DNA from 2 places in the Streptococcus sp. OMI870 genome. Region 2 is predicted to be linked to the other one. Evidence: predicted binding sites of a transcription regulator. Region 2 holds the regulator's gene; the other holds the start of a gene.
What was found. Region 2 encodes CtsR, which represses protease genes until heat stress. Its sites were predicted from a motif close to TTGGTCAAAAAAGGTCAAANA; they were not measured.

Region 1 (7,134 bases), 410 kb from region 2:
GCATGATCGTAATATTGAATTCTTTTTGAATGCGACGGATCAATTGGGTCAATTCTGCTGTTTCTTGAGGGTTCATTCCTGCAGCAGGTTCATCCAAGAAGAGAATTTTTGGCTCTGTAGCAAGGGCACGAACGATCTCCAAGTGACGTTGTTGTCCGTAAGCTAAGTTCTTAGCCAAGGTATCTGCTTCTTTTTCCAAACCAAAAATGGCTAACAATTCAAGAGCTTTTACTTTCAATGCTTCTTCATTTTTGTAATAGCTTGGCAAACGGAACAGACTAGCAAAGACATGTGGTTTGTGGTGATTGGCAAAGGCAATCAAGACATTATCCAAAACGCTCAAGTCTTTAAAGAGACGAATATTTTGGAAAGTCCGTCCCAGACCACCTGCAGCGATTTTATAAGGTGCCTTGCCATTAAGTAGCTGACCATCTAAGGTAATGGTCCCTTCACTTGGCTCATACACTCCTGTTAGGAGGTTGAAGAGGGTTGTTTTTCCGGCACCGTTGGGCCCGATCAAACCAACCAATTCCCCTTCATTGAGTTCCATGGTCACATCCCCAACGGCTGTCAAACCACCAAAGTTTTTTGTTAAATTTTTTACTTCAAGAAGTGCCATTAGTTAGCCTCCTTTTTTGAGAGTAGTTTTTTCAAGCTGAATTCCCATGTTCCAAGAAGACCACCTGGACGGAAGATCATCACGAGAATCAAAGCCAATGAGTAAATGATCATACGGACACTTGAGAAGTCTTGAAGCACCATGTTCAAGATCCCCAAGACGATAGCTGCCACAACTGTTCCTGACATTGATCCCAAACCACCAAACACGACAATGATCAAGACATTAATAGTATTGGTGAAAGAATAATCTTTAGGAACAACGGAGCCAATAAAGCCAGCTTGGAGAGATCCAGCAATCGCCGCTGTGATCGCACCAAATACAAAGGCGATGACTTTGACTTTGGTCGTATTGATCCCAACAGATTCTGCTGCGATTTCATCTTCACGAACAGAAAGGGTAGAGCGTCCAATTGGACTGCGTAAGAAGTTAATCGTAAAGATCGTTGTAATCACGACAAAGAGGTAAACCAATTGCCATGTTGTAAAGGCTGGCAAACCAAGGATACCAGCGGCACCATTTGTTAGAGTACCACCATTGACGATCAAGATCCGGATGATTTCAGAAACCCCAAGTGTCGCAATCGCGAGGTAGTCTCCTTTCAAACGAAGGGTTGGAACCCCAACGATCAAGGCAACGACACCAGCAATCAAGGCCCCTAAAACCATCGCGCCAAAGAAAGCACCGTAGGTTGGTGATTTGGAACCGAGAATGGCTGCAGAGTAGGCACCAATTGCCATAAATCCGGCATGTCCGAGTGAGAATTGACCTGAGAAACCAACGATGAGGTTCAAGCCAACTGCAAGGATAATGTTAATCCCGATTTGTTCCAAAATTTGGATATAGAAGAGGTTAAGCACACCCGTTGCAACCAAGACTTGGATCAAGGCAAAACCTGCGACCAAAAGACCAAGCCAGACTAAATTCACTTTTAAATTTTGTTTCATGGCTTACACCTTCTCTTTCACATTTTTACCGAGGATACCTGCTGGACGGATGAGCAAGATCACAATCAAGATGGCATACACAATGGCATCACGGAAGTCTGAAAGACCGATCGCTGTAGCGAAGGTTTCCAACAAACCGATGACAAATCCACCTAGGGCAGCACCTGGAATGATTCCGATTCCTCCAAGAACGGCTGCGACAAAGGCTTTGATCCCTGGTGTCATCCCCATCAAAGGCTCAATCGAGTTGTAATACAAACCGATCAAGACACCACCAGCACCTGCCAAGGCTGATCCCAAAGCAAAGGTAAAGCTGATGGTCCGGTTTACATTAATCCCCATCAATTGAGCAGCATCACTATCGACAGAAACAGCACGCATAGCTTTCCCCATCTTTGTCTTTTGGATAATAAATTGAAGAGCGACCATCAAGAAAATAGACACTCCTAAGATCATCAACTGAATGTTGGAGATTGAAATAGGACCAAAGTTGTAACGAACAGTTTCAATGACTTGCGGGAAGGAACGGGTATTGGCTCCTACAAAGAAGACCATCCCATATTCAAGCAAGAAGGAAACCCCGATGGCTGTGATCAAGGCTGCAATCCGAGTCGAATGACGAAGCGGACGATAAGCCAAGTATTCAATCACAACCCCTAAAATAGCTGTTCCAACCATAGCTAGAAGCAAAGCTACAAAGAAGTTCACTTTCAATGAGTTTAATAAGAAATATCCCATAAAGGCACCTACCATGTAGATATCCCCATGGGCAAAGTTGATCAATTTGATAATTCCATACACCATAGTATAACCAAGGGCCAAGAGTGCATAGACACTTCCCAAGATTAGACCGTTCACTAATTGCTGGAGCATTTGAACCATCCTTTCTAACAATAAAGAGCGAGGCCAGGAATTTTTATTCTCCCAGCCTCTTGTACAAACAACAAATGATAATTATGGTTTAACAGACTCAACAGATTTGACTTTACCATCTTTCAAGCCAATCATCAGAGCTGATTTAACCGGGTTGTGGTTCTTGTCGATTGACATTGTACCAGTCACACCTTCCAAGTCTTTCAACTTCGCAAGGTTGTCTTTCAATTCAACAGAGTTCTTAGCACCTTTAGATGCTTCTGCAACCATGTAAACTGAATCATACGCCAAAGCTGCAAACATTGAAGGTTCTTCGTTGTATTTTGCTTTATAAGCTTCTACGAATTTCTTGGCTTTATCAGTCATTTCACCTTCAGTAGAGAATCCAGCTACATAGTAGATGTCTGTAGCTGCAGCAGGTGTTGCTTGTTCAACGAATTTCGCATCGCTAAATCCATCACCACCAATGATTGGTTGTTTGATTCCCATACCACGTGCTTGGTTTACAATCTTACCAGTTTCAGTGTAGTACCCTGGAAGGACAATCGCATCGAAGTCTTTGTCTTTGATTTTTGTAAGAGCAGCTTGGAAATCTGTATCCTTAGATTGGAAAGTTTCTGTTGCTACGATTTCACCTTTATAAGATTTCTTGAAGGCTTCAGCAATTCCTTTAGCATAGTCAGATGAGTTATCGTAGTAAAGAACGACTTTCTTGGCTTTCAAGTTATCCATTGTATATTTTGAAATGATTTGTCCTTGGAAGCTATCGATGAAGGTTGCACGGAAAAGGTAATCTTGACCTTTTGTCAAATCATCTTGAGTTGCAGATGGTGTAACCAGTGGAACACCAGCTTTACCAGCATTGGCAACCGCTGCTGCAGTAGCACCTGAAGTGGCAGGTCCTACAAGAGCATTTACTTTTGATTGAGTAACAAGGTTTGTTGTAACGGTAGCTGCTTCAGCTGTTTCAGACTTGTTATCTTTGTCTGTGACAACGATCTTCTTACCGTCAGCTCCACCCTTAGCGTTGATTTCATCAACGGCTAATTGAGCACCTTTTTGTTCAGCACTACCGTAGGCTGCAACTTCACCAGTTTTTTCAAAGTTAAAACCGACTTTTAGTTCTTTGCCGATTTCGTTACCAGTTGTGTTTGAACCTGAAGTAGAAACTTCACCACAAGCAGCAAGAAGAGCGACACTTGCAATGGTTAAAAATGAAAGAGCAAATTTTTTCTTCATTTGTAATGATCTCCTTAAATAAATCTTAAAATAAATACATATTAAGAATATACCGAATTATCTGACAATTGTCAATAAAAAAAGCGCAATCCAGAAAATGATTGCGTTTTCTATCCTTTTAGGGCCACAGATGAGGTCTCTAATCGCTGCAAACTACCGACAAAATCTGTATCTAACTCTTTGAGATAGCAAGGCAAGACCTTTTTGACATAACGTTCTTTCTTTAAGTCTTCCATGATTTGATCAGCTTTGTCACTATCCACATACAATTGGACATAGCGACATTTCTTGGAATGATACAAGACATCTCCAACTGATTGTAATTTTTTTCCATCCCGATTGTAATACAATTTAACAATCAAGCCTGTTCTTTCTTGTTTCTCAAACATGGTTAATCCCTTTCTCGTTCTGTTACTAGTATATCAAATTTCAAGAAAAAGAACTACTCTTTTATGAGAGCAAAAAAGGCTGGGACAAAAGTCCTAGCCTCTCAATTATCTTTGGATTGTCGAGCAAGACGCAGTGGTTGAGTGGGCTCTACTACGCTGATTTCATCAGCTTTTACAGCCCTACTCAACTGTGCGGAGGTGGGACGACGAAATCGAATTCTAACGAATTACCGATTTCTGTCCCACTCTCTCCATGGTCTTCCCTTTAGAAAGGGTTAGCCCAGATTATTATTGGCCATGATTTCATCAATAAAGCCATATTCAAGAGTTTCTTGCGCACTCATCCAATTATCACGTTCTGCATCTGCATGCACTTTTTCGATCGGCTGACCTGAATTTTCCGCAAGGATTTTTTCCAAGTTATTCCGTGTTTTGAGCAAATGTTCTGCTGCGATCGCCATATCGGTTTGTTGGGTACCGCCACCAGTGCCCCCCATTGGTTGGTGGATCATGTACTCAGCATTTGGCAACATGAAACGTTTGCCTTTCGCACCACTTGACGCAATCACAGTCCCCATTGAAGCTGCCATCCCCATAACAATGGTTTGGACATCTGACTTGATAAAGTTCATGGTATCGACGATAGCCAGACCTGCTGAAACAGAACCTCCTGGGGTATTGATATACATATAGATATCTTTGGTGTTATCTTGAGCATCCAAGAAGAGCAATTGGGCAATAATCGAATTGGCCATTTGATCCTCAACTGGACCTGTCACCATGATAATCCGATCTTTCAACAGACGGGAATAAATATCGTAAGAACGTTCTCCACGGCTGGTTTGTTCAATAACTACTGGAATCATTTATTCTTCTCCTTTAGTATCCATTCATTCTCACAATTCGTGAGGTTCAAGGTATATCTGCTATTATAAACCAATGGTCAAAAAAGGTCAATTTTTTAGCACCTATCCCTTACTATGAATGGGCTTTTTATTTAGTACCGAACAAACGGTCACCCGCATCTCCAAGACCTGGAACAATGTAGCCATGATCATTCAAGTGGTCGTCGAGAGCTGCTGTAAAGATATCAACATCTGGATGCGCTTCTTGAAGAGCTTTCACCCCTTCTGGTGCCGCCACCAAGCAGACAAACTTGATATGGCTAGCGCCACGTTTTTTCAAGGAATCAATCGCTAGAATAGCGGATCCGCCCGTAGCAAGCATCGGGTCTACTACAAAGATGCGACGTTGATCAATATCTTCTGGCAATTTCACCAAGTATTCAACTGGTTTCAAGGTTTCTTCATCACGGTACATCCCGATATGTCCAACTTTTGCTGCTGGTACCAAACTCAAGAGCCCATCGACCATCCCAATTCCTGCACGAAGGATTGGAACAATGGCCAATTTCTTCCCTGCAATTTGTTTTTGAACGGTTTTGGTAATCGGTGTTTCAATTTCTACATCTTCAAGAGGTAATTCGCGCAAGACTTCGTAACCCATCAACATAGCAATCTCATCTACCAATTCACGAAAGGCCTTCGTAGAGGTATCTGTACGACGAAGAATAGATAATTTGTGTTGAATCAGTGGATGTGTAATAACTTCTAGTTTTCCCATTTTTGAGATCCTTCTTTCTAAGCTGCGATCCTTTAAAAAGGAGCTTGGATTGAGAAAGAGTCAAGCTCTCCCTCTTTCTGTTACTCCTTTTTTGATACGCGCAACACGTGGAAATCATCTTTTCCAACTTCATATTCGTCTTATTATACCAAATTTTACCAAAAAAAGAGAGCCCTTACACTTAATTTTTTAAGTTCGGACTCACTCTTTCTATAAATCAATTACAACCATTCTTTGTATTTCTTAATATAGATACGTTTGACAACCGTCACACTCAGCATATAGAGGACGATAATAGCAAACAATAGAACAAAGTACAATCCATTTAGCTGGCTCAACTTCAAGATAGAAGCCAAAGGACTATATGGAAGGGAGGTTACAAAGAAGGCTGCTGCTAGGGTCGTCACCACGACTGAGAAGGCTGGACGACTTTGGATAAATGGCAGTTTTGGTGAACGCAACATATGAATAACCATGGTTTGAGACCACATGGATTCGATAAACCATCCGGTTTGGAAAACCATGATAAAGGCTGCTGCATCTACTGCTCCATGGTTGTAGCCATGACCCAAAATCATTGGAACAATAAGGAAGTAGAGAAGCATGTAGGTGATGATATCAAATACAGATGAAATTGGACCAATCCAGGCCATAAAGCGCATGATAGAGTTTGCTTCCCAGATACGAGGTTTCTTGAGGAATTCCTTGTCGACATTGTCAAAAGGTAGGGCGATACAAGAAAGATCATAGATAAGATTGAGCACAATCAAATGAACGGGAGCCATTGGAAGGAAGGGCAAAAAGATGCTGGCAAAGAGAAGAGAAAAGATATTCCCGAAGTTAGAAGAGACCGTCATCTTGATGTACTTGGTCATATTGGCATAGACCTTGCGGCCTTCGACCAAGCCTTTTTCAAGAACCATCAAGTCCTTATCCAGAAGGATGACATCTGCCGTTTCTTTGGCAATATCAACAGCGGTATCCACGGAGATCCCAACGTCTGAGACCTTCATAGATGGAGCATCGTTAATACCATCTCCCATGTAACCAACCTTGTGGCCATTGTTCTTTAGGCACAAGATGATCCGGGCTTTTTGATCTGGTGATAGTTTGGCAAAGACCGTTGTTGTTTCCACAACTTGTGCTAACTCTTGGTCAGTCATCGTATCAATTTCGCTTCCCAAAAGAATCCGCTCTACATCTAGTCCTACTTTTTCACAGACAGCTTGGGTTACCTTTTCATTGTCCCCAGTTAAGATCTTGGTGGTTACCCCATATTCTGCAAGAGCTTTAATCGCTGGAGCTGCAGAAGGTTTTGGTGGATCAAGAAAGGCAAGGTAACCGGTTAGGATCATGTCTCCTTCATCTTCAACACTAAAGATTTCATTTTCGTCCAAGTCGGTTTTGTAGCTGACACCCAAAACACGAAGACCTTGTTCATTTA
Region 2 (7,134 bases):
TTTACCATCACGCCAAATCCTGAAGAAAAGACGGTTGTCAAGGTGCGTCCTGTACGGATTAGTACGGATCGAAATGTTTTGCCAGCTCTTCCAGGGACAGTCTTGGTCGAGTATGACAAGGGATTCCCGAAAGAAAAACGTGTGACCTGGGATGCCGTGACAGCAGATCAAGTCAAGGATTACCATAGCTTTACAGTCACAGGTCATGTAGAGGGTGTGGAAAAAGAAGCCCAAGCTCAAGTCACCGTTGAAGGCATTATCGCTGTAGAAGAAGTCAGCACGACAATGCCAGTCGGTGAAAAACCAGCCCTTCCAGAAAGCGTGCGGACTTATCACTCCAATGGCAAGACCTATGCTGCCAAGGTGGCCTGGGATGCGGTCGATCCGCAACTCTTGGCCCAAGAAGGAGAAGTTGTCCTCTCTGGTCGTGTAGAAGGAACCGATCTTCCAACGCGTCTTCATATTCGTGTTTCCGCAAACACAGTCAAGGGGGCGAACGTAGCAGAGCAATGGACAGGCTCTGTCTTGCCACTCGCTTTTGCAAGTGACTCTAACGATGCGGATCCAGTTGCTAAGGTCAATGACAAGGTCATCTCCTTTACTGATGCTCCAGCTAACCGTTGGACCAACTGGGGCCGTGACAATGCGGAAGATTCTGTTGGTATCTTGTTTGGAGATTCTGGTATCTTGACCAAGCGAGCAGTGGACAACCTCCATGTTGGTTTCCATGAAGACCACGGCGTTGGGGCTCCAAGTGAATACGTGATTGAGTACTATGTGGGTGAGCAAATCCCAACAGTTCCAAGCAATCCAAATCGCGTCAAAGACGAAACAGACCATCCATTTAACAATCCAGCCAACTGGAAAGAAGTCAGCAACCTAAGTGTTCAAGAAGCAGTCACAGCTAGCAAGATGAATCATTTCAGTTTTGATAAAGTCGACACCTATGCCGTTCGGATCCGCATGAAGACACCAGAAGGCAAACGTGGAAGCTCTATTTCAGAGATTCAGGTATTTGCCAATAAGGTTGCGGCAGAAGAAAAGAGTCAGCTGACCATTCGTGTTAATAGCGATGTCTTGCCAGGTGTCAACCCAAGTGTGACAGATTATTACATCGATGCGCGTGATCGGGCTTATCCACAAGTGGAAGCAACAGCTAACCATCACGGTCTTGCAACAGTTGTGCCAAGCGTCCATGAAGGTGAGCCAATCCGTGTCATCCATAAAGCAGAAGATGGTACCATCTTACAAGAATACCGCCTCCATCTCACAAGTGATGATGAACTGTAGCAACAGTATAGGCTACTTGAAGATACAGACAATCAATCGCTTATCTTTGGGCTTTTTGTTCAACAAATCACTAAGAATGGTGAGAGCCACCAGCGATTAAACTGAGATATGATAAACAGCAAAGAGAGGAGGAGAGCACTGTGAAAGAGCACCAAGAAAAATCAGAATATTCCTCACCCGTAACGAGTGAGAAAGAAAACCGCGTAGTTAGTCAGGGGACAGAAGCCACCCAACCAGCAACTTCTCCAGATGAGGAGCCTGAGATTGCAGACTATGGTCCGCTTCCAAGCAAGGCTCAAATGCAATACCACTGCGAAGAACTAGCAGCTTTCATTCATTTTGGGATGAATACCTACTACGATCGTGAGTGGGGAGATGGGCAAGAAGATCCTTATGATTTCTATCCAGAGCATCTGGATACCGATCAGTGGATCAAAACCCTGAAAGAGGCGGGGTTCAAACGGACCATCATGGTCGTCAAGCACCACGATGGCTTCCTCTTGTACCCTTCTAAATACACCGACCATACCATTGCCAAAAGTGGTTGGAAGGAAGGAAAGGGCGATGTCCTAACCGAAGTTTCTGCTTCTGCCAGCAAGTATGACATGGATATGGGGGTCTACCTCTCCCCTTGGGATGCTCACAGCCCGCTCTACCATGTGGATACAGAGGACCAATACAACGAATACTATCTCAATCAGCTCAAAGAAATCCTTGAAGATCCAAAATATGGAAACAAGGGCAAGTTCGTGGAAGTCTGGATGGATGGAGCGCGTGGCGATGGGGCTCAAAAAGTCACCTATACCTTTGACAAGTGGTTTGATGCCATTCGCAAGGCCCAAGGGGACATTGCCATCTTCTCAGCTGAGCCGACCAATGTCCGTTGGATTGGTAATGAAAAGGGGATTGCTGGAGATCCAGTTTGGCATAAGGTCAATCCGGATAAGATTCGCAACAATCCATCCAACAGTTACCTCAATCACGGGGATCCAGAAGGGAAGCAATACTCAGTGGGAGAAGCCGATGTTTCCATTCGCTCCGGCTGGTTCTACCATGACAATCAAGAGCCTAAGTCCTTGCGCGAATTGATGGATATTTACTTCAAATCGGTCGGCCGTGGAACCCCGCTTTTGCTCAATATTCCACCGAATCAAGATGGGAAATTTGCGGATGCCGATGTAGCCCGTTTGAAAGAATTCCGCCAGACCTTGGATCAACTCTACAGCGTGGACTATGCGGCGGGCGCTTTGGTAGAAGCTGACTCGACACGGCGCAATTCTCATTACTCAGCCAGCCATTTGACGGATAGAGATGAGAAGACCAGTTGGGCACCTGCCGATGATGCCAAGACCGGATCTTTTGTCCTCGATCTTGGAAAAGAGCAACATTTTGATGTGGTAGAGCTCAAAGAAACCATCGAGAAAGGCCAACGGATTTCCGGTTTCACCATCGATGTAGCGGTGAATGGGCAATGGGTTCCTTTTGGGGCTGGGTCAACCGTTGGATACCGCCGTTTGATCAAAGGGCAACCTGTTGATAGTCGCTATATCCGGGTGTCCATCACCGATGCCCAAGCCACTCCAATCTTGAACGGTGTCTCTGTCTATAAGACGCCAGCTAGTATTGAAGAAACGGATGGCTATCCGCTTGGTTTGGCCTATCATTCTGACCGGACTGCTGAGCGGGCCAATGGCCAATGGAATGAAGAGGGAGAAGGCGTTCGAGGCACTTCTATGTGGACCAAGGAAAAGGGAGCTTCGGTGACCTATCAATTTGAAGGAACCAAAGCCTATGTGGTCACAACTGTGGACCCTGATCATGGGGAAATGGATGTCTATGTCGATGGACAAAAACTAGAGATGGTTAATACCCAAAGTCCAACCCGCAAACGCAGCCAAAAGGTTTATGAAACACCGGATTTGAAAGCAGGAGCCCATACTTTGACCTTGGTCAATAGCAAGGGAGATGCGATCGCAACGGAAGGGATTTATGCCCTCAATAACCAAGAAAAGGGTCTCTTTGAGTTTGCTCAGCCAACCCTAGCCGTTAAGAAAGGCGACCCAGCGCAAGTCGTCGTCAAGAGAAAAGGTGGCTCTAAAGGAAGTGCCAGTCTTAAATTGATCACAGAACCAGGAACAGGGGTTCATGGCAAGGTTTATAAAGATACCAATGTCACTCTCGAGTTTGCAGATGGAGAGACCGAAAAAACAGTCCAAGTCCCAACCCTTGATTTTGCAGGCAAGGCGACAGATGTCTATGACTTTAAGGTCAAATTGTTGCATCCGGATCAAGGAAGTCTGGTCGGCTTTATTCCAGAGCTGACAGTCCAAGTGATGAGAGAAATTGTTAGACAGCCGGAAAGGAAAGAAGCTTAACCAGTATTCAAAGAAGGACTCTATGAATTTGGTGAGAAATTCTTACTTCAGGCTGTTGAGATGGAGTCGCGAAATTCGCTTATCAGAAAGAGTAGTCTATTCTTGACATAAGAGGTTAGTTCTTACTAGCCTCTTTTATTTTGCCTTCTTAAGAGATTCCTATTTCCATAGAGTCTTTGCTTTATTTACAGCCGTAAAAATTGTATAATAGTCAAATAAGGTCAATGATGGGAAGGAACACTCCAAGGCCATTTTTTATGGGCCAAAGAGTAGAGCATCCATCTAGAAAAAAAGCCAGAAAGGAGCATCATGGCAAATAAGAACACATCTGATAGCATTGAAGCTTATATCAAGGCCTTGCTGGCTCAAGCTGGCATGGCAGAACTAAAAAGAAGTGAGTTGGCAGATGTCTTTCAGGTCGTACCAAGTCAGATTAACTATGTCATTAAGACCCGCTTTACCGAAAGCCGAGGCTATATTGTAGAGAGCAAACGCGGTGGTGGCGGATATATCCGCATTGGCAAGGTCCAGTTTTCAGATCACCATCAGATGCTTCAAGACCTGGCGGCCAATATTGGAGAGACCATCAGCCAGCAGGTTTTCAATGATATTCTAGAGATGCTCTTTGAAGAGAAATTATTGACAAAACGTGAAACGCAGCTCTTGCTTGCAACGACTTCTGATGAGGTTTTGGGTCAGGATGCCCCAAATCTGCGAGCAAACATGCTGAAAAAAATCATTCAACAAGTAGATAGAAAAGGAAATACCGACTAGATGAACTATTCAACAGCACTGTTAGAAAGTATAGAAGCGGCCCAAATACTAGCAGGTCACTATCAGGGGGATACTTTGGACACTTGGTATCTCTTGACAGCTATGGCCAATAATCCCTATAGCATAGCAGGTTCTGTGCTCAGCGATTACCCCATGCAGATCGACGAATTTCAGGATGCAGCTGAGCATATTACAGGTCAAGTGTTTCAAAATGACAATCGGTATGAAATCTTCCCGTTTTCTTATCGGATGGAAGCGATGATGAAACACGCGACGGAGATTGCGCAAGTCCTTCATGCCAAAACTTTGGGGACAGAGCACGTGCTCCTCTCTCTTCTATCAGATCGTGGGACCTTGGCTAGCCAGGTCATGGAGTTTGCAGGTTTTGCCTTTACGGAGCAAGATAAGGGTGTTCCCATTGCTTCCCTTCGCAAGAATTTAGAAGACAAAGCAGGCTGGGACAAAAATGACATCAAAGCTATCCGGAGCCTCTACCGGGCTCAAAATCCTAACCGCCAAACCATGGGAAATATGATGGGCATGCCCCCAAGCACAAGTGGAGGACTCGAGGATTATACCCGTGATTTGACAGAAATGGCTCGTTCAGGACAGCTTGAGCCTGTGATTGGCCGCGATGCAGAGATTTCGCGCATGATCCAAATCCTTAGCCGCAAGACCAAGAACAATCCTGTTCTAGTAGGAGAAGCTGGGGTCGGAAAAACAGCCCTGGCATTAGGGCTGGCCCAGCGGGTAGCTAGTGGCAATGTTCCAGCTGAAATCGCGCAAATGCGTGTCCTGGAGTTGGATCTTATGAATGTGGTGGCAGGGACGCGCTTCCGTGGGGACTTTGAAGAGCGGATGAACAATATTATCCAGGACATTGAAGAAGACGGTCACGTCATTCTCTTTATCGATGAACTGCATACCATTATGGGGTCAGGATCCGGCATTGATTCGACTTTAGACGCAGCCAACATCCTAAAACCGGCTCTAGCCCGTGGAACCTTGCGCACAGTTGGAGCAACGACACAAGATGAGTACCAAAAGCATATCGAAAAAGACGCGGCCCTCTCTCGTCGTTTTGCGAAAGTTACCATTGAAGAACCGAGTGTTGCAGACAGCATTCAGATTCTCCAAGGCTTAAAAGAGACCTACCAAGACCACCATCATGTGACCATTAGCGATGAAGCGATCGAAACAGCTGTCAAATATGCCCACCGCTATTTGACCAGTCGTCAATTGCCAGATTCAGCTATTGACCTCTTGGATGAAGCGGCGGCTACCGTTCAAAACCGCGATTCAAACGGTCACGTTAAAGAAGAGTTGACCGCCTTGGACCGGGCCTTGATGGAAGGCAAGTGGAAGAAAGCAGCCCAGCTCTTACAAGTAGAGGCTGCTCCCATTGTCTATAAAAAAGAAGTCACTGACCAAGATGTCTTGGTGACCTTGAGCCAATTATCTGGTATTCCCACTCAAAAACTGACCCAAACCGATGCCAAGAAGTACCTAAACTTAGAAACAGAATTGCACAAGCGCGTGATTGGGCAAGACCAAGCCGTTTCTAGTATTAGTCGGGCTATTCGACGCAACCAATCAGGTATCCGCAGTAACAAGCGTCCTATCGGTTCTTTCATGTTCCTAGGGCCTACCGGTGTCGGAAAAACCGAGCTCGCAAAGGCCCTTGCAGAAGTCCTCTTTGATGACGAGTCTGCTTTGATCCGCTTTGACATGAGTGAGTACATGGAAAAATTCGCAGCCAGTCGTCTCAACGGAGCCCCTCCAGGCTATGTGGGTTATGAAGAAGGGGGAGAGTTGACGGAGAAAGTCCGCAACAAACCGTATTCTGTCCTCTTGTTTGATGAGGTAGAAAAAGCCCATCCTGACATTTTCAATGTTCTTTTACAGGTCTTGGACGATGGGGTCTTAACCGATAGCAAAGGGCGGAAGATCGACTTCTCCAATACCATTATCATCATGACCTCAAACCTTGGAGCGACAGCCCTTCGAGATGATAAGACCGTTGGCTTTGGTGCCAAAGATATCCGCTTTGATCAAGCCAATATGGAAAAACGTATGTTTGAAGAGTTGAAGAAGACCTATCGGCCAGAGTTCATTAACCGGATTGATGAAAAGGTGGTCTTCCATAGCTTGTCAAGTGAAGATATGCAGCAGGTGGTGAAAGTCATGGTCAAACCGCTCATTACAACCTTGGCAGAACAAGGCATGACGCTTAAATTCCAACCTTCAGCGCTTAAATGGCTTGCAAGCAAAGGCTACGACCCAGAAATGGGAGCTCGTCCACTCCGTCGTGTTTTGCAGACTGAAGTGGAAGATCAGCTAGCAGAGCTATTGCTGAAAGGACAAGTCCAAGAAGGGCAAACCATCAAGGTTGGAACGACAGCTGGCGCTATCAAGTTTGAGATTGTCTAGAAAACCTACTTTATTCATGAAAGCTTGTAAATGGCAGATACGGAAAATTAATAAACAGCTCTTATATAGAAGTTGAGGTCTTTGGCCTTGACTTCTTTTTGTATGGGTTAGGGAGGAGCATCTGTTTTAAAACTACTTTCACATTTGAAAAAATAGGTGAGACCCTATTGACAGGCAGACATAACAGTGTTACAATAATGTTACAAAATATTACAAATGTTACAAAAGAGGTTCGGTTATGAAAAATAAAAAGATTGTTTCCTTA

Region 1: clpP (ATP-dependent Clp protease proteolytic subunit ClpP) is a predicted target of CtsR. The motif match lies at 5,007-5,027, and genes of this name have one in related genera.

The regions. Positions count from the first base shown of each region.
Region 1 is NZ_JASHGM010000002.1:57,183-64,316, forward strand. Features, by position in the region: gene QM968_RS04385 (ABC transporter ATP-binding protein) at 1-619, opposite strand, end outside; gene QM968_RS04390 (branched-chain amino acid ABC transporter permease) at 619-1,566, opposite strand; gene QM968_RS04395 (branched-chain amino acid ABC transporter permease) at 1,570-2,439, opposite strand; gene QM968_RS04400 (ABC transporter substrate-binding protein) at 2,521-3,678, opposite strand; gene QM968_RS04405 (DUF2129 domain-containing protein) at 3,789-4,067, opposite strand; gene clpP (ATP-dependent Clp protease proteolytic subunit ClpP) at 4,343-4,933, opposite strand; gene upp (uracil phosphoribosyltransferase) at 5,061-5,690, opposite strand; gene mgtA (magnesium-translocating P-type ATPase) at 5,912-7,134, opposite strand, start outside.
Region 2 is NZ_JASHGM010000002.1:463,957-471,090, reverse strand. Features, by position in the region: partial or broken gene QM968_RS06120 (Ig-like domain-containing protein) at 1-1,284, shown strand, start outside; gene QM968_RS06115 (alpha-L-fucosidase) at 1,431-3,665, shown strand; gene QM968_RS06110 (CtsR family transcriptional regulator) at 3,975-4,439, shown strand; gene QM968_RS06105 (ATP-dependent Clp protease ATP-binding subunit) at 4,440-6,869, shown strand; gene QM968_RS06100 (hypothetical protein) at 7,108-7,134, shown strand, end outside.